DNA from 3 places in the Geobacillus sp. C56-T2 genome. Region 1 is predicted to be linked to each of the others. Evidence: riboswitches for the same ligand, from Rfam matches in the RefSeq annotation. Region 1 holds a riboswitch; each other region holds the start of a gene.
What was found. A riboswitch is a leader RNA that binds a small molecule or an ion and turns the genes downstream of it on or off. The one in region 1 is predicted to bind S-adenosylmethionine.
Positions count from the first base shown of each region.

Region 2: it holds a riboswitch for S-adenosylmethionine, as region 1 does, so the genes downstream of both, GC56T2_RS04360 (methionine biosynthesis PLP-dependent protein) here and GC56T2_RS03610 (bifunctional homocysteine S-methyltransferase/methylenetetrahydrofolate reductase) in region 1, are expected to answer to the same signal.
Region 3: it holds a riboswitch for S-adenosylmethionine, as region 1 does, so the genes downstream of both, mtnW (2,3-diketo-5-methylthiopentyl-1-phosphate enolase) here and GC56T2_RS03610 (bifunctional homocysteine S-methyltransferase/methylenetetrahydrofolate reductase) in region 1, are expected to answer to the same signal.

Region 1 covers NZ_VJWB01000001.1:708,398-715,394, reverse strand. The annotation lists gene GC56T2_RS03630 (ABC transporter permease) at 1-496, opposite strand, end outside; gene GC56T2_RS03625 (ABC transporter permease) at 493-1,299, opposite strand; gene GC56T2_RS03620 (ABC transporter ATP-binding protein) at 1,269-2,360, opposite strand; gene GC56T2_RS03615 (hypothetical protein) at 2,506-2,823, opposite strand; SAM riboswitch class I at 3,008-3,109, shown strand; gene GC56T2_RS03610 (bifunctional homocysteine S-methyltransferase/methylenetetrahydrofolate reductase) at 3,180-5,030, shown strand; gene metH (methionine synthase) at 5,023-6,997, shown strand, end outside.
Region 2 covers NZ_VJWB01000001.1:836,132-843,128, reverse strand. The annotation lists gene metC (cystathionine beta-lyase) at 1-911, opposite strand, end outside; gene GC56T2_RS04360 (methionine biosynthesis PLP-dependent protein) at 915-2,018, opposite strand; SAM riboswitch class I at 2,359-2,469, opposite strand; gene GC56T2_RS04355 (alpha/beta hydrolase) at 2,655-3,383, shown strand; gene GC56T2_RS04350 (YjcG family protein) at 3,421-3,942, shown strand; gene GC56T2_RS04345 (GNAT family N-acetyltransferase) at 3,946-4,380, shown strand; gene spoVIF (sporulation-specific transcription regulator SpoVIF) at 4,421-4,678, opposite strand; gene GC56T2_RS04335 (YjcZ family sporulation protein) at 4,800-4,931, opposite strand; gene GC56T2_RS04330 (hypothetical protein) at 5,009-5,245, opposite strand; gene GC56T2_RS04325 (thioredoxin family protein) at 5,965-6,285, shown strand; gene GC56T2_RS17720 (hypothetical protein) at 6,383-6,553, opposite strand; gene GC56T2_RS04320 (DUF421 domain-containing protein) at 6,573-6,997, opposite strand, start outside.
Region 3 covers NZ_VJWB01000001.1:907,254-914,250, reverse strand. The annotation lists gene GC56T2_RS04695 (ZIP family metal transporter) at 206-940, shown strand; gene GC56T2_RS04690 (1,2-dihydroxy-3-keto-5-methylthiopentene dioxygenase) at 1,579-2,121, opposite strand; gene GC56T2_RS04685 (methylthioribulose 1-phosphate dehydratase) at 2,153-2,785, opposite strand; gene mtnX (2-hydroxy-3-keto-5-methylthiopentenyl-1-phosphate phosphatase) at 2,782-3,444, opposite strand; gene mtnW (2,3-diketo-5-methylthiopentyl-1-phosphate enolase) at 3,441-4,682, opposite strand; SAM riboswitch class I at 4,750-4,857, opposite strand; gene GC56T2_RS04670 (pyridoxal phosphate-dependent aminotransferase) at 4,955-6,130, opposite strand; gene GC56T2_RS04665 (carbon-nitrogen family hydrolase) at 6,229-6,997, shown strand, end outside.

The DNA.
Region 1 (6,997 bases):
CGCGCGCCGCATCGATCCATGTCGGGCTCATCTCCTCAAGCTTGGGCAGCACCATCAGCACGACAATCGGCACACTAAAGGCGATATGGGACAACAGCACGGACACAAACCCCAGCTTGATGCCGGCCAGCGTAAACAACAATAAAAACGAAGCGCCGATGATGACGTCCGGGCTGACGATCAGCACGTTGTTGAGAGCAAGCAGCGTATTTTTCATCCGCTGCCGCTTGACATAGTAAATGGCCAATGCCCCGATGACGCCCAAAATCGTGGCCACCGCCGCCGACAATAACGCGACGACCAGCGTATTGAGCACAATGATCAACAAACGGTCATCCGATAGCACCTCGCCATACCATTCCAGTGTGAAAGATTGAAAATCGTGCATCGTCCCGCCGCTGTTGAACGAATAATACATCAAGTACCCAATCGGCGTGTACATGATGGCAAACACAAAAAGCAAATAGACGCGCCCCCACCGATGTGTGCGTTTCATCGACTTCCCTCTTTCCTTCCGCTTCCTGTCAAAAAGACAATGACCGCCATCGCGATCATGAGCACAACCGCAATCGTCGCCCCCATCCCCCAATCTTGGGTGACGAGAAAATGCTGCTCAATGGCCGTGCCAAGCGTAATGACGCGGTTACCCGCAATGAGGCGCGTAATCATAAACAGCGACAACGCCGGGATAAACACCGCCTGGCAGCCGGCCTTCACCCCACCGAGGGTGAGCGGGAACACGACGCGGCGGAACGTCGTCCACCCGGACGCGCCCAAATCGCGGGCGGCATCAATGAGTGACGGCGGCATTTCTTCCAGCGCATTAAAAATCGGCAGCACCATAAACGGAATAAAAATGTACACGGAGACGAACACAAAGCTGAAATCGGTGAACAACAGCTGGCGCGCCCCGAGGCCGATCGCCTGCAAAAAAGCGTTGGCCAATCCATATGTGCCGAACAGCCCTAAAAACGCATACACCTTCAGCAGCAAATTCACCCACATCGGCAAAATGAGCAACAGCAGCCATAGCTGCTTATGCCGCGTTTTCGTCAGCCAATACGCGGTCGGATAGCCGATCAACAAGGAGGCGAGCGTAATCAGCAGCGCGTACCAAAACGAATACGCCATCATTTTCAAATAAATGGGCGTCAGCACCTTTTCATAATTGGCCAGCGTCCACTGTCCGTCGATATCCAAAAACGACTCATACACGAGAAAGACGAGCGGCGCAATAACAAACAACACCAGCCATGCCGCATAGGGGATCAAATACCAGTTTCGCCATGCCCGTTCCATCCTTCGTCCCCTTTCCTGCGCTCGGCTCGCATGACATGAATCGCTTCCGGTTCAAAGCGAAGCCCGATCGTTTCCCCGACTTCCGCTTTTTTCGTTGAATGAACGAGCCATTCATTGCCGTTTTCATCATAGCCGCAAATTTCATAATGAACGCCGCGGAACAAAAGCGAATCGACGCGAATGACGATTTGGCTGTCTTCCGGTGCGGCGAGCTCCAAATCTTCCGGGCGAATGACAACATCAACCGGTTCGTTGGACGCAAAGCCGCGGTCAACGCAGGCAAACTGTCGGCCGGCAAATTCGACGAGAAAGTCTGCGATCATGCGCCCCGACAAAATGTTCGATTCGCCGATGAAATCAGCAACAAACCGATTGACCGGCTCATCGTAAATCTCTTTCGGCGTCCCAAATTGCTGAATTTTCCCTTTATGGAGGACAAAAATATAGTCGGACATCGCCAGCGCTTCTTCTTGATCATGCGTGACGAAAATAAACGTGATCCCCAGCCGGCGCTGCAATTCGCGAAGCTCGTACTGCATTTCCGTGCGCAGCTTCAAATCCAGCGCCGAGAGCGGTTCATCAAGAAGCAGCACTTCCGGCTCATTCACGATCGCCCGGGCAATCGCGACGCGCTGCCGCTGGCCTCCGGACATTTCCTGAATGCGGCGGCGTTCATACCCTTCCAAGTTGACAAAACGGAGCGCTTCCTTCACCTTTTGGCGAACGTCCGCTTCTTTCATTTTTTTCACCCGCAAACCAAAAGCGACATTTTCAAACACATCCAAATGCGGAAACAAGGCGTAATCTTGAAACACCGTATTGACTTGCCGCTTGTTGGGCGGAACGTGATTCATCGGCTTCCCGTGAAAATAAATCGTCCCTTGTGTCGGTTCAATAAACCCGGCGATCAGCCGCAAAATCGTCGTCTTCCCACATCCGGACGGACCTAGCAGCGTATAAAATTTGCCTCGCTCCATCTCAAAACTCACGTCGTCCAATACCGCTGTCCCATCGTATTCCTTCGTCACATGGTCAAAGCGGATGATTGCTTGTCCGCTCACCTTCGCCCCCCCTACTCCACCTATTTCCGTCATTTCTAATGAAAGCATACTCAGCGTAAAAAAGGCAATAAAAAATCATGACAACCATGAACCGAAAGTTGCCAAAAGGAACAAAAGCCGCCACCAATCGAGCGGCAGCCCTTCCTTATCTTGAAAGCTTCACCATCCCAATCAACAAACAAATCATCCCTGCCCCCCACGCCACTCCCGCTTGGCCGAGCAGCAGCGAAATTTCTTCCGAAGCCTGCACGTCGGTAAGATCAAACCCTGTGATCCTCCATGCCAAATAGGCAGCGACAGCGTGCAGCAGAAAATGGGCGGTTATCCATAAAAACGCCGAACGCCGCGCCCGATATTTCCGCCAAAGGAAAACAACCGTCGTGATGGCGATCAACATGACAACAGAAAAACCGCCGACGAGAAGCTCCATCACTTCCTCTTCCATCGGTAAACGTACCGGCATATCTTGTCCCCCCATATCATTATGAGCGTTCCTTTTCCTATCTTTTTCTCCCTCTCTATGCCGCTCCCTTCTTGCTTCCTTGCATTTTTTCAAATTTTCTTCTTTACCGTATTGAACAATTTCAGAAAATGCATTAAATTATATAGTAATAGTCAAAACAAGAACTAATAATCGCATACGGACATTCTTATCAAGAGAGGGGGAGGGACTGGCCCGGTGAACCCTCAGCAACCTGGCCGCGGCCAAGGTGCTAAATCCAGACAGGCAGCAGCCTGGAAGATAAGAAGAAGCGAACGGAAAGTCTTCTTCTTAGAAGGCTTTTTTCTTTTACTTGCCAAGAAACGGGGGAATGGAACATGGGATTGCTTGATGAGCTGAAACAACGCGTGCTGATCGCCGACGGGGCAATGGGAACGCTTCTCTATTCGCATGGCGTTGACCGTTGTTTTGAAGAATTGAATCTATCGAAACCGGAAGACATCGTCCATATTCACGAAGCCTATATCGCGGCAGGCGCCGACGTCATCCAGACGAATACATACGGCGCCAACTATGTGAAACTCGCCCGCTACGGCTTGCAAGATGAAGTGCCGGCCATCAACCGGGCGGCGGTGCGGCTCGCCAAACAAGCCGCCAACGGTCGGGCGTACGTGCTCGGGACCATTGGCGGGCTGCGCACGTTAAACAAAAGCGCCGTGCCGCTTGATGAAGTGAAGCGGACGTTCCGCGAGCAGCTGTTTGTCTTGCTCGCCGAGGGGGTCGATGGCGTGCTGCTCGAGACGTATTACGATTTAGAAGAGTTGGAGACGGTGCTCGCCATCGCCCGCAAAGAGACGGACTTGCCGATCATCGCCCATGTGTCGCTCCATGAAGTGGGCGTCTTGCAAGACGGCACGCCGCTCGCTGACGCCCTCGCCCGCTTAGAAGCGCTTGGCGCCGATGTCGTCGGGCTCAACTGCCGGCTCGGGCCGTACTATATGCTTCAATCGCTCGAGGAAGTGCCGCTGCCAACGCGCGCCTTTTTATCGGCGTACCCAAACGCGAGCCTCCCCGACTATCGCGATGGCCGGCTCGTCTATGAGACGAATGCCGAATACTTTGAGGAAACGGCGAAAGCGTTTCGCGACCAAGGGGTACGGCTGCTCGGCGGATGCTGCGGCACGACGCCGAAACATATTGAAGCGATGGCGCGGGCGCTGCAAGACCGGACGCCGGTCACGGAAAAAACGGTCAAACGGCGCGCCGTGCCGGTGTCGGTCCAATCTGACATTCCATCATCAGCGACGCCGCTTCCCGAACTTGTCCGCGCCCGCCGCTCGGTGATCGTCGAGCTCGATCCCCCGAAAAAACTGGGCATTGACAAATTTCTCGCCGGGGCGAAAGCGCTCCATGACGCCGGCATTGACGCGCTGACGCTGGCCGACAACTCGCTCGCCACCCCGCGCATCAGCAACGCCGCCGTCGCGACCATCATCAAAGAGCGGCTCGGCGTCCGCCCGCTCGTGCATATTACGTGCCGCGACCGCAACTTGATCGGCCTGCAGTCGCACTTGATGGGCCTGCATACGCTCGGCATCACCGACGTGCTCGCCATTACCGGCGACCCGTCAAAAATCGGCGACTTTCCGGGAGCGACATCGGTGTACGATTTATCGTCGTTTGATTTAATCCGCTTGATCCGCCAATTTAATGAAGGATTGTCGTATTCGGGCAAACCGCTCGGACAAAAAACGAACTTCTCGATCGGCGCGGCGTTCAATCCGAACGTCCGTCACTTGGATAAGGCCGTCGAACGGATGGAGAAAAAAATTGAATGCGGCGCCCACTATTTCTTGACCCAGCCGATTTATTCGGAAGAGAAAATCGTGGCCGTGCACGAAGCGACAAAACATTTGTACGCGCCGATTTACATCGGCATTATGCCGCTTGTGAGCGCGCGCAACGCCGAGTTTTTGCATCATGAGGTGCCGGGCATTACGTTGTCCGATGAGATTCGCGCCCGCATGGCCGCCTGCGGTGACGACCCGGTGCGGGCGGCGCGCGAAGGAATCGCCATCGCCAAAGCGCTCATTGATGCGGCGTTCGACTTGTTTCACGGCATTTATTTAATTACGCCATTTTTGCGTTACGACATGACGGTGGAACTCATCCGCTACATTCACGAAAAAGAAGCGGCCACGAAAGAAAGGAAGGTTGTTCATGGCTGACCTCATCTTCGAACAACAGCTGCAGCGAAAAATTCTTGTCATCGACGGCGCCATGGGCACCATGATCCAAAGCGCCAACTTATCAGCCGCCGACTTTGGCGGCGAGGCGTATGAAGGGTGCAACGAATACTTGACCATCACCGCCCCGCACGTCATCCGCCGCATTCATGAAGCGTACTTGGAAGCCGGCGCGGACATCATCGAAACGAACACGTTCGGGGCGACGCGCATCGTCCTTGACGAATACGGGCTTGGCCATTTGGCGCTCGAACTGAACATCGAAGCAGCAAAGCTCGCCAAACAAGCGGCCGAGTCGTTCGCGACGCCCGACTGGCCGCGCTTTGTCGCCGGTTCGATGGGGCCAACGACGAAAACTTTGTCGGTCACGGGCGGAGCGACGTTTGACGAACTCGTTGCCGCCTATGAAGAACAGGCGCGCGGACTGCTTTTGGGCGGCGTCGACCTTCTCCTTTTGGAAACGTGCCAAGATACCTTGAATGTCAAAGCGGGATTCATCGGCATTTCCAAAGCGTTTGAAGCGGTCGGCCGCCGCGTGCCGCTCATGATTTCCGGCACGATCGAGCCGATGGGTACGACGCTTGCCGGGCAGGCGATCGATTCGTTTTTCATCTCGATCCGCCACATGAAGCCGATCGCCGTCGGCTTAAACTGCGCGACCGGCCCGGAGTTTATGACCGATCATTTGCGCACGCTCGCCTCGCTTGCCGACACGGCGGTCAGCTGTTACCCGAACGCCGGCCTGCCGGACGAAGAAGGGCATTACCATGAAACACCGGAGATGCTCGCGGAAAAAATCCGCCGCTTTGCCGAAAAAGGGTGGATCAACATCGTCGGCGGGTGCTGCGGCACGACGCCGGACCATATCCGCGCCATCGCCGAAGCGGTGCGCCACATTCCGCCGCGGGCGATCCCGTCTTCATTTGATGTCCACGCCGTCTCCGGCATTGAAGCGCTCATCTATGATGAAACGATGCGTCCGCTTTTTGTCGGCGAGCGGACGAACGTCATCGGCTCGCGCAAATTTAAGCGCCTCATCGCCGAAGGCAAATACGAAGAAGCGGCGGAAATCGCCCGCGCCCAAGTGAAAAACGGCGCCCATGTCATCGACATTTGCCTCGCCGATCCGGACCGTGATGAGCTTTCCGACATGGAACAGTTCGTCCGCGAAGTCGTCAAAAAAGTAAAAGTGCCGCTCGTCATTGACTCGACCGACGAGCGCGTCATCGAGCGCGCCCTCACGTATTCACAAGGGAAGGCGATCATTAACTCGATCAACCTCGAAGACGGCGAAGAGCGCTTTGCCAACGTCGTGCCGCTGCTGCACCGCTACGGCGCCGCCGTTGTGGTCGGGACGATCGATGAACAAGGAATGGCGGTTACCGCCGAACGGAAGCTCGAGATCGCCTTGCGTTCGTACGACTTGCTCGTGAACCGCTACGGCGTGCCTGAGCGCGACATCATTTTCGATCCGCTCGTCTTCCCGGTCGGCACCGGCGATGAGCAATACATCGGCGCGGCGAAAGAAACGATCGAAGGGATCCGCCTCATTAAAGAGCGGCTTCCTCATTGTTTAACGATGCTCGGCATCAGCAACGTCTCGTTCGGCTTGCCGCCGGCCGGGCGCGAAGTGCTGAACTCGGTCTTTTTGTACCATTGCACGCAAGCCGGGCTCGATTACGCCATCGTCAACACCGAGAAGCTCGAGCGGTTCGCTTCGATTCCGGAAGAAGAAGTGCGGATGGCCGAGGCGCTTCTTTTTGCCACCAGCGACGAAACGTTAAACGCCTTTATCGAATTTTACCGAAGCAAAATCACCGCCGCCAAGCCGGTGCAGACGAACTTGAGCTTGGAAGAGCGGCTCGCCCGCTACGTCATTGAAGGATCAAAAGACGGGCTCATTCCCGATTTGGAACAGGCGCTGGAAACGTACTCCGATCCGCTCGCGA
Region 2 (6,997 bases), 130 kb from region 1:
CGGAACGACAGCACGGCGCCAAACCCCGCCGCTTGGCTGCGTTGAATATCATGGCCTGGATGGTTCGCCAATCCCGGATAATACACCTCTTCCACTTTCGGATGGCGGAGCAAATACTCGGCGATGGCCATGGCCGATTCGGACGACTGTTTCAGGCGAACGTGAAGCGTTTTTAGCCCCCGAAGCACAAGCCACGCGTCTTGGACGCCGAGAACGGCGCCAAAGGCGTTTTGCCATTTGTACAGCTGTTTGCCGAGCTCCTCGTCTTTTACGATCGCCAGTCCGGCGACGACGTCGCTATGGCCGGCTAAAAACTTTGTTGCGCTGTGGAGGACAACGTCGACGCCGAGATCCAACGGCCGCTGCAGCGCCGGGGTCATGAACGTATTATCCAAAAACGTCAAACAGCCGTGCGCTTTCGCCAGCTCGACGACAGCGCGAATGTCGGTCACTTTTAACAGCGGGTTGGACGGGGTTTCCATATAAATGACTTTCGTGTTCGGCCGGATGTTTTCCGCCACCGCCTTGAGATCGGTCATATCGACGAACGTATAGTCAATGCCGAATCGGCTCAGCACTTCGGTGACGATCCGGTACGTGCCGCCGTAGACGTCTTCGGTTACGAGCACATGGTCGCCTTTGGACAGGAGCAACAACGCCGTGGAGATGGCGGCCATGCCCGAGGCGAACGCGAACCCGCGCACACCGCCTTCTAAGGCGGCGATCGTCTCCTCAAGCGCCTCGCGCGTCGGATTGCCAGAGCGGCTGTAGTCGTATTTTCCGAATGAGTCGAAATCAAACTGATGGAACGTGGAGGCGTGCTGGATCGGCACGCTCACCGCCCCGGTTGCGCGGTCGACTTTCCATTCGTTATGGAGCAGTTTTGTCGAAAACGACCATTCCCGTTCCATCGCTCACACCTCTTTCATGTTTTTGAACGCTTGCGCCAAGTCGGCGATCAAATCATCGGCGTGTTCAATGCCGACCGAGAAGCGGAGCAGCCGGTTGCAGACGCCGTTTCGGATGCGGATGTCTTCCGGAATGTCCGCGTGCGTCTGTGTCGCCGGATACGTAATAAAGCTTTCAACCCCGCCTAAGCTTTCCGCGAACGTAATAAGGCGCAAGCTTTTTAAAAATCCGTTCACCCACTTTTCATCGGCAATCCGGAACGACAGCATCCCACCTCTTCCTGGATATAAGACGTCGGTCACATCTTCATGTTGGCGCAAAAAGGCGCTGATGCGCTTGGCGTTTTCTTCATGCTGGCGCATCCTTAGCGCCAACGTTTTCATCCCGCGGATCAATAGCCAAGAGTCAAACGGGGACAAGACGGCGCCGATGGCGTTATGGTACTCGGCCAAGCGTTGACAAAGCGCTTCTCCCTTGGCAACGACCAAGCCGGCCAACACATCGTTATGGCCGCCTAAATATTTCGTGGCGCTGTGGATGACGATATCGGCTCCTTGTTCGATCGGGCGCTGGAGCACCGGGGTGTAAAACGTGTTATCCACGATCAACAATAGCCCGTGCCGTTGGGCAAGCTGGGCGACCGCGGAAATATCGGTCTCGTGCATCAGTGGGTTTGTCGGCGTTTCCAAGAAAATCGCCTTCGTTTTTTCGCTGATACACGCTTCCACCGCATCGAGATCGGAAAAATCGACATAATGGAACCGAAGACCGTACTTGCGCCAGCCGCGCTCAAACAGCCGGTACGTGCCGCCGTAAAGGTCGGCCGATACGAGAAACTCATCTCCGCTCTCAAACAAGGCGAGCACCGTCTGAATGGCGGCCATGCCGGAGCTGAACGCATAGCCTTGATCGCCGCCTTCCAGCTTTGCGATCGCCTCCTCAACAATTTTGCGCGTTGGATTACCGGTGCGGATGTAGTCAAACCCGGTCGATTCCCCGATGCCGGCATGGCGGTAGGCGGTCGAAAAATAGACGGGCGGGTTGACCGTTCCTGTCACGGTTTCGCTCCGGTTTCCGATTTGCGCTAACAACGTCTCCAGTTTCTCCATCTCATCTCTCTCCTTCTGCAAAAAAATTCCTCTTGCCCAACGACCGGCGGCCGCAGCGCCCAAACGCTTCGCTGCTTGTCTCGAAGGCCGGTGAAAAACCGCTGTCACACACCAATTGGAGGCATTTTCATTCAGAAAAGAAAGCTGATTCTTTGAAGTTTCTCTAATTGAGAAATAGGTGGAACTCAGCAGCATTTTGCACTAAATCACTGGCCTTCTCGACAGCCGAGCGCTTCGCTGCCGCCCTGCCTCACAGGTCGGCAAAACGGCCGCCGAAACAAAGGAAAATAAAAAAAGTCTTCCAAGAAGAAGACTTTTCCATACACAATGGTCATGCTTCTTCTTATCTGCCGAATTGAATGCTCAATTCGCTGGATTTAGCACCTGGCCGCCGGGCGGCTGGTTGCTGAAGCTTCATTGGGCCAGTTCCCTCCGCTTCTCTCGATAAGAACAGGATGGGTATTCAATTTTGTTGCAATTTTATTTATTAAGAAATGTAACGCATTCCAGCGATTTTTGCAAGTCTTTTTTTCGCTGCGCATCACTCGGCAAATTCACAAAAAATTCGAGCCCTTGATTAACATTTTTTGTACAAATATGTTACAATAACAGATGAACTTGCGCTTTCACTGGAGGATGGTCATGACAGCAGGAACGATGCGCGATTACGCGCTATATAGCGGGGAGCTTCAGGAGAAAATCGAACTGCTCGTCTATTTGCCAAGCAATTTTTCTCCGCTTTACAAATATTCTTTACTAATCGCTCAAGACGGCAAAGATTACTTTATGTACGGAAAAATGAAAACGGCTGTCGAAACGTTAATGGCCAACGGCACGATTGACCGCACGATCGTCGTCGGTATTCCGTATCGGAATGTAAACGACCGCTATGAAAAGTATCATCCATCGGGAACGAAGCACGGAGCGTATCTCCGCTTTCTAGCCCATGAACTCGTTCCGTTTTTGGACCGCGAACTGCCAACGTATCAAATGGGCAAAGGCCGGGCGCTCATCGGTGATTCGCTCGGCGGGACCGTATCGTTGACCGCCGGACTGTTGTATCCGCATACATTCGGAAAAATCGCCATGCAGTCTCCCTACATCGATGATTCGCTCTTGGCGCTCATTCGCTCATTCCGCGATCCGTCGCTGCTCGCCATTTACCATTCCGTCGGCTCGGAAGAAACGGCTGTAAAAACGACAGACGGACAAGTGCGCGACTTTGTGACCCCGAATCGAAAGGCGCGGGATTTGTTGGTCGAAAAAGGGTTTGCCTATACGTACCATGAGTTTGCCGGCGGCCATGCGTGGACGCATTGGCAGCCCGATGTGCCTCGGGCGCTATCGACGATTTTGACGCTGTAGCCGTCCAACGATAACCATCTCAAGGAGGGGAATTGAAATGAAATACGGCATTGTCATCTTTCCGTCCAAACGAATCCAAGATTTCGCCAACTCCTACCGGAAACGGTATGACAGCCATTACGCCCTCATCCCGCCGCACATTACATTGAAATATCCGTTTGAGGCGGACGAGGAACAGTTGAAAGCGATGACAAAGGAACTGCGTCGCATCGCAGCGAAAACGCCTCCGATTCCGATCGAAGTGACGAAATTCAGCTCGTTTTACCCGACCAGCAACGTCATTTATTTGAAAGTGGAGCCAAACGACGTGCTTGAACGCCTTCATGAGCAGCTGCACAGCGGCTTGTTTTCCGGGCAGCCGGAGTTTGTGTTCGTGCCGCACATTACGATCGGCCGGGACTTGCCGAGTGGCGAATACGCCGATGTATACAGCCAGCTGAAACTGCAAGACGTCCATTTTGAGGAAACGGTCGATCGCTTCCATCTCCTTTATCAGCTGGACAACGGGTCGTGGACCGTCTACGAGACGTTTATCGTCGGAGGAAAGGAAACGGTGTAGCCGATGAACATCGCCATTGGAACGAGCAAAGACCGTCCCCTTTATGAAGACGCGTTGCGCGTCCGCCGCCTTGTCTTCATCGAGGAACAGCACGTGCCGGAGGAAGAAGAAATCGATCAGTTTGAGGATGACGCCTTTCATCTCGTTTTATATGATGGTGATATCCCGGTCGGCGCCGGACGTCTTCGTTTCATCGACGAAGGGGTCGGCAAAATCGAACGGATTTGCGTCTTGCCTTCCTACCGGGGGCGAGGAGCCGGCCGCATGGTCATGGAAGCCATCGAGCAGCTGGCGAAATCAAAAGGGGCGAAAAAAGTGAAGCTGAACGCCCAAACGCACGCGGAACCGTTTTACCAAAAGCTCGGCTATACAACCGTGTCCGATGTATTTCTAGATGCCGGCATTCCGCACGTCGCCATGGTCAAGCCGCTCGAATAGCGAACGAAAGGGAGCTTGCACGCGCAGAGCTCCCTTTCGCTTATTTTTTGTTATTCAACATATTGGCAATCGTATTCAAATCGATTTGCTTGCCGTTATGGACGATCGTTTTCACAATTTGATCTTCAAGTTCCTTTGGCACTTTCCGATTGGCGATTTGCGCCACCCGTTTCACGACTTGACGAACCGTTTTTTCATCGCTGAAGTTGGCGTTTTGCAGCGAGTTGGCGAGCTCAAAAATCTCTTTCATGTTGACGCCCGTTTTCTTTTCGATGTTTTTGAAAAACTGCTGATCCATAGTTCCTCCCCCTTCTTCCTGCTATATCGTATGACAACGCTCCTTCGGCGTGCACGTGACCGAAAGAAAATACGAGCCGCTCCGTGGCGCCGAAACGGCCCGTATCGACTGCGCGCGTCTGTTAAGCGACAAATGCAGCGCCGACAATGATCAGCAAGATGAACAACACAACAATCAACACAAAGCCACCGCCATAGCCAAAACCGCCATAGCCGTAGCCGTAATACGGAAAGCCGTAACCGCAGAAGCCCATTCGGATGCACCTCCTTCTCCGTTTACTGTATCGTATTCATGAACGCGCGCCAGCGTATGGGCGCAACCGCCATTTTGTCAGCCAAATCGGCGGAATAGCTCGGCAAATTCCCGCTCCTTCTTAGTAAACCATCGCTCAATGTAGTCCAAGTTGCCTTGCACCTTTTGGAGAAATCCGTTGTTCAGCTTTTCGATTTCTTGCAGCTGTTTGGTAAAATCACTCCCCCATTGTTCAAACAGGCGGATGAACGTTTCATGTCCTTCTTTGCGCGAGGCGACCCAGCCTTCCAATGCTTTTTCCAGTTCTTTGCTCACGATGTTTCCCCCCTTTTCTTTCTGTTGTATGCCAAATAGGGGGGAAGTGGTGAAGGCGTTGCGGTTCTTTTTTGGCCGTTTTTGATCGTTTCCGACAGCAGACTCCTACTTCAATTCTGTGCAGGGCAGAAGGGAGTCTGGATTTTGTAACACCTATCATGTGTTTCTCCTACTTCATTTTTGTGCAGAGCGTAGCCCAAAATAAGTGGGAAATGAATGTCGGTTGACGATGGCCAAAACGCCTGTTTGTATGGTATCCTATTCCTGTCGATGTTCTTTGAAAACTGGATATATAGGGCTGTGACAGGAAAGGCTCTGTCATGGAAAATATCCAAGCATCCATTCGTCTACCACGCACACCGAAGCTGCGAAAACTAAGCGAAAGTAGAGGGCGTGGCAAGTCCGATGTACAAGTTTTCCACACTTAAAAAAGACTTACATTATTGGTGCTGCCAGCCATCCGGGCGACGGGGATCGCCTGCTCAATAATTGAGGGATGCCTTGAAGGGCGGTGATTGAAGGAAACAAGCCGCTTACCAGCCTCGTTTCTCAAATCGAAAAGCCCTGTCGCATCCAAGATCGGCTTGCAAACGCTCCCCTATTGTTCAAGAGAAACAACCGTTTTTCACCCGCCTTCTTGGCGTTCGCAGGAATCTCCTCAAATTTTGTCAAGTAAGGTGGAGTAGTTCAAAACAGTGGCAGAAAGAGGAGGAAAAACGATGAAACGCATTGAAACGCTGGAACAATTCGAGGCAGCCATTTCCGGCAGCCAACCAACGGTGATCAAATTTTATACGACATGGTGTCCGGACTGTGTGCGCTTGAACATGTTCATCGATGAGATCATTCGCGAGTACGGGCAATACGATTGGCTGGAGATCGACCGCGATCAATTCCCCGAGCTTGGCGAAAAATACCAAGTGCTCGGCATTCCAAGCCTGCTCGTCTTCCGAAACGGGGAAAAAATCGCCCATTTGCACAGCGCGAATGCCAAAACACCGGAAGACGTGCGCGCCTTTTTGCAGTCGTTGCCGGCGTAAAACGGCGCTTGCGTTTAGCCAAAAACGAGGGTGTCCCGCTCCGTTTGGGACACCCTCGTTAACCGTCGCCACCCCTAACAATGTCACTTATTAGCCGTTAGTATTCGATTTCATCATAGTCTTTTGGCTGCCGTGTTAGCTGCGGATTGTCAAACATAAACGAAATCGAAATCTCTTCATCGGTCGTCCGCGTCCGTTCAGAGCGGCCGTCCGTTTTCAGCTGAATCCGGATTTCCTCGTCCGTAGTTTTTGTCCGCTTCTTTTCCATGCTCGGATCCTCCTCGACATTAGTTTCGCAATAGCGGTTCGACTTTTTCGATGAGCTCGGTCATTTTCGCCGCATGGGCTTCATACAGCGCCTTTGCTTCTTCCGAATTCGTCTGCAGCGCGTATAGCTCGAAGTCGGCTTGCACTTTTTTCATTGCGGCGAGAAGCAGCTTTTTCTCCTGCGGCTCGGCCACTTGAATTTTGTCATCGTACAAATCAATCGTCAGCTGTCCATATGAATCGACTTGGGCGAGAAAGACGTTTTCGACCGCTACTCCTTGCTTATCAAGTTGCTCCTTCAGCCAGCCGCGGCCAAGCCCCATCGTCGCAAGCGGCTCGTCCAAAATCATGCCATCCATAATGACGGTTTGCGGCTCTTTTTCCCGCGGCGGGTTCGGAAACACATCGCCAACCGTAAGCGGCTGCTTTTCCCGCTTCAACAAGA
Region 3 (6,997 bases), 200 kb from region 1:
GGCCCTGCTTTTCAGGCGTTTTCCGATTGATGAAGGGAATGAGCGGCATTTTGCCAAAAAAGCAGGCTGATTTCGCCAAGCTTTTCTGACTGAGAACGAGATGGAATCGCAGAATTTTGTACGAAATCGCCGCCTCTTTGGGCGATTGTCACGTTTTCTTTGCCAGCGCATATGAAAAGAATAAAGGATGAGGAGGAGGGATTCGATGAGCGAAGTGTTGGTCGGCAGCGTGCTGTCCGCCTTATCGACCGGGCTTGGCGCCGTGCCGATTTTGTTTATGGCCAAATCGCTCACCCATCGGTGGCGCGACATGTTGCTCGCCTTTTCTGCCGGCATTATGATGGCAGCTTCCATGGCTAGCCTAATCCCGCAAGCATTGCAAACCGGCGGTTTTGGGGCGCTTTTGATCGGATTGGCGGCGGGGGTGCTTGTTTTAACGCTGCTTGAAATGACTGTGCCTCATATAGATTTGGAACATACAAAAAGCGGCTTGCAATTTGATGAAAAGGCGCTGCTCATTATCGCTGCCATTACAATGCACAACCTTCCGGAAGGGCTGTCGGTCGGAGTCAGTTACGCCTCGGACAGCGCTTCCTCCATCGGCAATTTGATCGCCTTAGCCATCGGCTTGCAAAATGCGCCGGAAGGATTTCTAGTCGCCTTGTTTTTAGTCAACCAGCAAATCGGCCGCTTCAAAGCCTTTTTGATCGCCACGTTAACGGGGGCGGTTGAAATCGTCACCTCGCTGCTCGGCTTTTATTTGACTTCCGTCTTTCGCGGCTTAGTTCCGTATGGATTGGCGTTTGCTGCCGGAGCCATGCTGTTTATTATTTACAAAGAGCTGATTCCGGAAAGCCATGGCGATGGACACGAACGAGCAGCAACGTATGCGTTTATTGTCGGCATTTTATTCATGATATTTTTAACCCAATCGTTTTAACGCCGGCCTTCGCCTCGTTAGGAACGCACCAAACGCCCTCCTGGCAAGGGCCAAACACGTTTGACCATCTCTAGGGGGCGGGTGATTTAGTGCAAAAACGACTGATTCCACTCATTTCTCAATTAGAAAAACCTTGCAGAATCCGCTTTCTCTTCTGAATGAAAATGCCGCCGATCGGGAGTTGACAGTGGTTTTTCACCGGCCTTCTAGGAGGCCGGGGATTAGCTCGCGCAACCGCTGATGGGCTGTTTTTTGTATAATATGCAAAGGCCGCGAAACATGAGTTCCGTGCACAAGAAAGCAAAACTTCCATCAAGGAGATGGATCGTACAAGAGGGTGTCCCAAAAGGACCGGGACACCCTCTCTCGTCGCTATATATAGGCACTAACCGCTTCCTTGCCACACGAGGTGGGAGCTTTCTTGAGGGGAAAGCGCCCTTTGGGACAGCCCCCTTTTCTGCCGTATACAGGTTGGGCTGCTTCTGTCGCACGGTCTGTTGCGCCGATCTTGAAGGCAGACGACGTCAGCCCCTTGTGCGACCGGATCGTCAGCGCAGCGGCGCGCCTAGGCGAAAAAGGCGGGGAAAGCAGACGATTCGGAGTAATCAGCCGTTTTCCGCCGTATCGCGACAGCCGCTTCAGCGGGTTCCTTCTTCTGTTTCCTCATACGGATGAGCGACCCAACCGGACGGATCGATGAACAGGCGGACAGCCACCACCCGGCGGTCATCCATCAATGTGAAGTAGTGCGGATTCCCTTCCGGCACGGAAATGACATCGCCGGCTTCGAGTTCCACATCGAAATAGCCCGTTTCTTTGTCGCCTTTGATGATGAAAATGCCGTGGCCGGCCGTAATGGCGCGCACTTCATCTTCTGTATGAATGTGGACTTGTTCAAACTTTTTCAGCAGCTCATCCAAGTTCGGCGTCGCGTCGGACAAAGCGACAATGTCCCATGTTTTGTAGCCGCGGCGCGCCGCCAAGTCTTCGATCTCGTCTTTAAATGCCGCTAAAATTTCCGCTTTCTCTTCATCGCTTAACACATACTTGTCGCGCAAATGTTCCGGCAGCTTTGTAATATCCCAATGCTCGTACAAGACACCTTGGCTGTTTAAAAACGCGCGGACGTTGTCCTCTCCCTCAATCACTTGACCAGTTTTTTTCACTTTAATGACTGCCATCGTTTTCATCCTCCTTGGAAATGAATATAGATCAACCAACTGGCAAGCCAGCCCGTTGCAAAAGCAGCCGCTTTACTTGCCAGCGGAACAAAAACTCCCATGCTTCCAAATGTTTTTTCGCTTCAAAGGCGTCGCGGCCCCAGACGGTGATGCCGTGGTTATGGATCAATACCGCGCCCGTATCGCCGTCGACATGTTTCGCAAATTTAGCGGCCAACGTCGGGATGTCGGCGTCATTGTCAATGATCGGAATGCGCACCGCGGCGTTTTCCTCCCAAATGCCGAACGCTTTGATGATTTCTTGGCCGGAAAAAACCGCCTCCCCGTTTTGGGCGTACACGTCGGAAATGAGGTTGTTGTCAACCGTATGGACGTGCAAGACGCAACCGGCCTTCGTCCGCCGATAAATCTCGACATGCAGCAGCGTCTCCGCCGACGGCTTCAAATGCGTGTCTTCCGCCGGGTTTCCATCGCCATCAACGAGCAGAAAATCTTCGTCTGTCTGCTTCCGTTTGTCTTTGCCGCTGGCCGTGACAAGAAAGGTGAGCGGATCGTTTGTCACTTTGATCGACAAATTGCCGCTTGTCGCGAAAAACCAGTCGCGGGCGGCAAGCTCGGCCTTCACCCCGGCGAGCTCGTTCCATTTTTGCACGACGAGGCTCATACGATCACCTCCACCTGCTGCAAATGATCCATCACATCAAAAAACGTCGCAAACGGCGCATGGGGTAAGCCAAACTCCTGGCATTTTTGGAGCAAAAAATCGCGCGCCAACACGTAATCCGCTTGCTTCGCCACCGCTAGGTCCGTAATCGAATCGCCGATGACGACATGATACCCGTCCGGGCGGGAAAGCTTGCGAAGGAGCGACGGCTTGCAGCAGCCGCAGCCGTTTTGGCACTCGCTGTCGCACGCGTAAGGCCATGTGATGCGGATCGTCGCGCCGCTGAAATCGGAGCCGTTGCAAAAAATGCGCTCTCGTTCGATGATCCCGTCAAGCAGCGGATAGACAAAAAAGTCGATCCCGCCGCTCACCACATAGAGCGGAATGCCCTGCTCTTTCGTCCAAGCGGCGAATTCGCGAAACCCTTCCCGCAAACGGGCGGTGCCCCGCAGAAAATCGACGATTTCGCCCTTTAGCGAAGACGGAAGGAGGGAAAACATCTTCCCGACCCCTTCCTGAACGGAGATGCGCTCAGCGAGAATGTCGTCTTTGAGCGCCTCCCACTCCGGCGGGGCGAACTGTTTCATAATGGCGATAATGTTGTCGTTTTCCGTAATCGTGCCGTCAAAATCACAAAAGAGAACAAGCTGTCTTGTCATGCTTCCACCTCAACAGCGCCCCAGCGGTCGATCGCTTTTCGCAGGGCCTCGTTTTCAACAGCCGCTTCGCGGAGCGGCCGACCGGCCAACACCGCATCGATCGCCGCGCGAAACGCCTGGCCGCCGCCGATCGCCCCGTCCGGATGGCCGTGAATGCCGCCGCCGGCGTTGACGATGCTGTCAAGGCCGAAATCGCGGAAAAGAAGGGGCACGAGACCCGGATGAATGCCGGCCGACGGCACCGGAAAGGCGCGCGCAAACGGCTCTTGGTCATCGGTGAGCGCCCGGGCGATGCCAAGCGCCTGCTCGCGCTCGAGAGCGACGCTGCCGTACGGCGACGGGAACAGGACGAAATCAGCCCCGGCGAGCCGCAACAGCTTGCCGAGCAACAGCGACGGGGCGACCCCGTAAAACTCAGACGGCGTGATCGCGCCGCTAAACGCCGGATGCGCCATAATCGGCACGGTGATGTTTTCATCCTCGCGCAGCCCTTGCAACACATCAAGCCCGTAGGCGAACACGTTAAACAACAGCACATCGGCGCCAAGCTCGGCGGCCCGTTTCGCTTTTTCTTTCAGTTCAAACGTTTTGCCGGTCAAGTTGACGGCGTACAGCGTCCGTTTGCCCGTTTGTTCGTACACTTCCCGAAGCGCGGCCTTTCCTTCCGTAATCCGCTTCTCAAACGGAAGAAGCTCGCTATCAAACAAAATTTCGTCATCTTTGACTAGGTCGACGCCGCCAAGCGCCTGTTTTTTCAATTCGGACGTCAAATACGCCAAATCGCGGCCGATGATGCCTTTAAAAATGCTCATCAACAGCGGGCGGTTATATACCCCGACTTTTTCGCGAATGCCGCTGATGCCAAAGCGCGGCCCCGGAAATTGCCGCTTCCACTCATCCGGAAACTCAAGGTCAAGCAGCCGCACTTCCCCATCAAGCGACAACTTTCCGAACGTCGTCACCAAAAGCGCCGGCAAATCAGCGCTGAAGTTGACCGTCGGATAGGCGATTTTGACGATCGCCCGCTTCAGCCGCTTGCCGAAATACGCGTTTACCCGCTCGCTTTCGCCAAGCTCCTCAACGGCGACCACTTCCCCTTTATGTTTGCGAAGCTGCTCCTGCTCCAACGCCGGCAAGTCGGTCCATGTGCCGACCGTCAAGCCGAGCGCGATCCCTTCCGCCTTTTTGCGGATGTCTTTCTCGTCATGAAGCAAATACGTTGCCATCACTGCACTCATCATTCATCCCTCTTTCCAAAGAAAAAAGCCCCTTCATAAGAAGAGGCGTCATTCGTTTATGGCGCTCTTCTTATCTCTCAGCGTTTCCGCTGCAAGAATTAGCACCGTGCTTGAATGTACCAAGCCGGTTGCCGGGCTTCATTGGGCTCGTCCCTCCGCCTGCTCTTGATAAGAATGCTTGCGTAACTATACACTTGTCAAACGATTTTGGCGAGTATGGCAAATTTACTTTGAATTATGACAGCCTTTGCCGCCGTTGTCAATCATTTTTTTCAAAACAGTCCGAGCCGTCCGATCCGCTCCGCCGCTTCACAGAGCCGCGCCTCATCGGTCAATAGGCCGACGCGCACATACCCTTCGCCGTGCTCGCCAAAACCGATGCCCGGAGCGACGGCGACATGCGCCCGCTCAAGGAGCACATCGGCAAACTCGGCGGACGACCACCCTTTCGGTACGGGGAGCCAGGCGAAAAACGACCCGGACGGCGCCGGTGCTTCCCAGCCGATCTCGCGCAAGGCAGAAATGAACGTATTGCGGCGCGCTTCATACAGCGCGACAAGCTCGTTGACGCAATCTTGCGGGCCGAGAAGTGCTGCGGCCGCCGCTTCTTGGACGGCGCCGAACAGGCTGACGTACAAATGATCTTGCAGCAGCTCAAGCGCCCGAATGATCCGCTCGTTGCCGACGGCAAACGCGACGCGCCAGCCGGCCATATTGTACGTTTTCGAAAACGTGTAAATCTCGACGCCGACGTCTTTCGCCCCGTCAACTTCGAGGAAGCTGACCGGCTTTTTGCCGTCAAAACCGATCGCCCCGTAAGCAAAATCGTGCACGACGGCAATGCCGTGCTTGGCGGCGAACGCCACCGTCTCGGCGAAAAACTCGTTCGTCGCCGTCGCACCGGTCGGGTTGTTCGGATAGTTTAAAAACATCAGTTTCGCCTGATCGGCGACCGCCGCCGGAATGGCGCTGTAATCGGGCAAAAATTGCTGCTCGGCGACAAGCGGCATCATTTCCATCCGCGCGCGGGCGAGCGCGATTCCCGACCAGTAATCCGGATAGCCCGGGTCCGGGACGAGCACCACATCGCCCGGGTTGACGAGGCAAAGCGGCAGCTCGACAAGCCCGGCCTTGCCGCCAAACAAAATGGCGACTTCGCGGGTCGGGTCGACCTTAACTCCATACTCGCGCGCATAAAAGGCGGCAACGGCTTCTTTCAAAAACGAGTAGCCTTGAAACGGCGAATATTTATGGTACTTCGGATTGGCCGCCGCCCGCTGCATCGCCTCAACGATATGCTTCGGCGTCGGCTGGTCCGGATTGCCTTGCCCTAAATTAATGACATCATGCCCGGCTTTGATTTTCTCTCCCACTTTGGCGACAAGCGAAGCAAAAAACTGCTTCGGCAGCTGTTCAAGCAGTTCGGAAAAAGGAAATTCGATCGTCATCGCCCACACCTTCTCAAAAATTCTTGAAATTCTAGTGCAACATCATATATCGTAAAAAGCAAAATGTAAAGCAAATTTTTTCATTGGGGTGAAAAACAATGACCATCCGCATCGCTTGCCTCCAGCTCGATATCGCGTTTGGCGATCCGCAAACGAACGAACAGCGAGCCGAAACAGCCGTGCAATCCGCCGCCAACGAAGGAGCCGATATCGTCGTGCTTCCGGAACTATGGACGACCGGCTATGACTTGGCGCGCCTAGACGAAATTGCCGATGACGATGCCGTGCGGGCGAAAGCGTTCGCCTCCCGCCTAGCGCAAACATACGGCGTCCATTTCGTCGCCGGCTCAGTCGCCAAAAAAACCGCTGCCGGTGTGACGAACACGATGATTGTCGCCGACCGGAGCGGCCAAATCGTCAGTGAATATAGCAAACTTCATCTGTTCCAATTGATGGATGAGCATTTGTATTTGCAGCCGGGAAACGAACCAGGGTTATTTTCACTTAGCGGGCTGTCGTGCGCCGGAGTCATTTGCTATGACATCCGCTTTCCGGAGTGGATTCGCGTCCATGCTTTAGCCGGGGCGGAAGTGCTGTTTGTCGTCGCCGAATGGCCGCTTCCTCGCCTTCACCATTGGCGGACGTTGCTGATGGCGCGAGCGATTGAAAATCAATGCTACGTCATCGCCTGCAATCGGGCCGGAAGCGACCCGAACAACGTCTTTGCCGGCCATTCACTCATTATCGACCCGTGGGGCGAAATCATCGCCGAGGCCGATGAAAAGCCGGGCGTTCTTCTAGCGGACATCGACCCGGCGCTCGTTAAAGAGGTGCGTGCGCGCATCCCGGTGTTTGCCGACCGCCGGC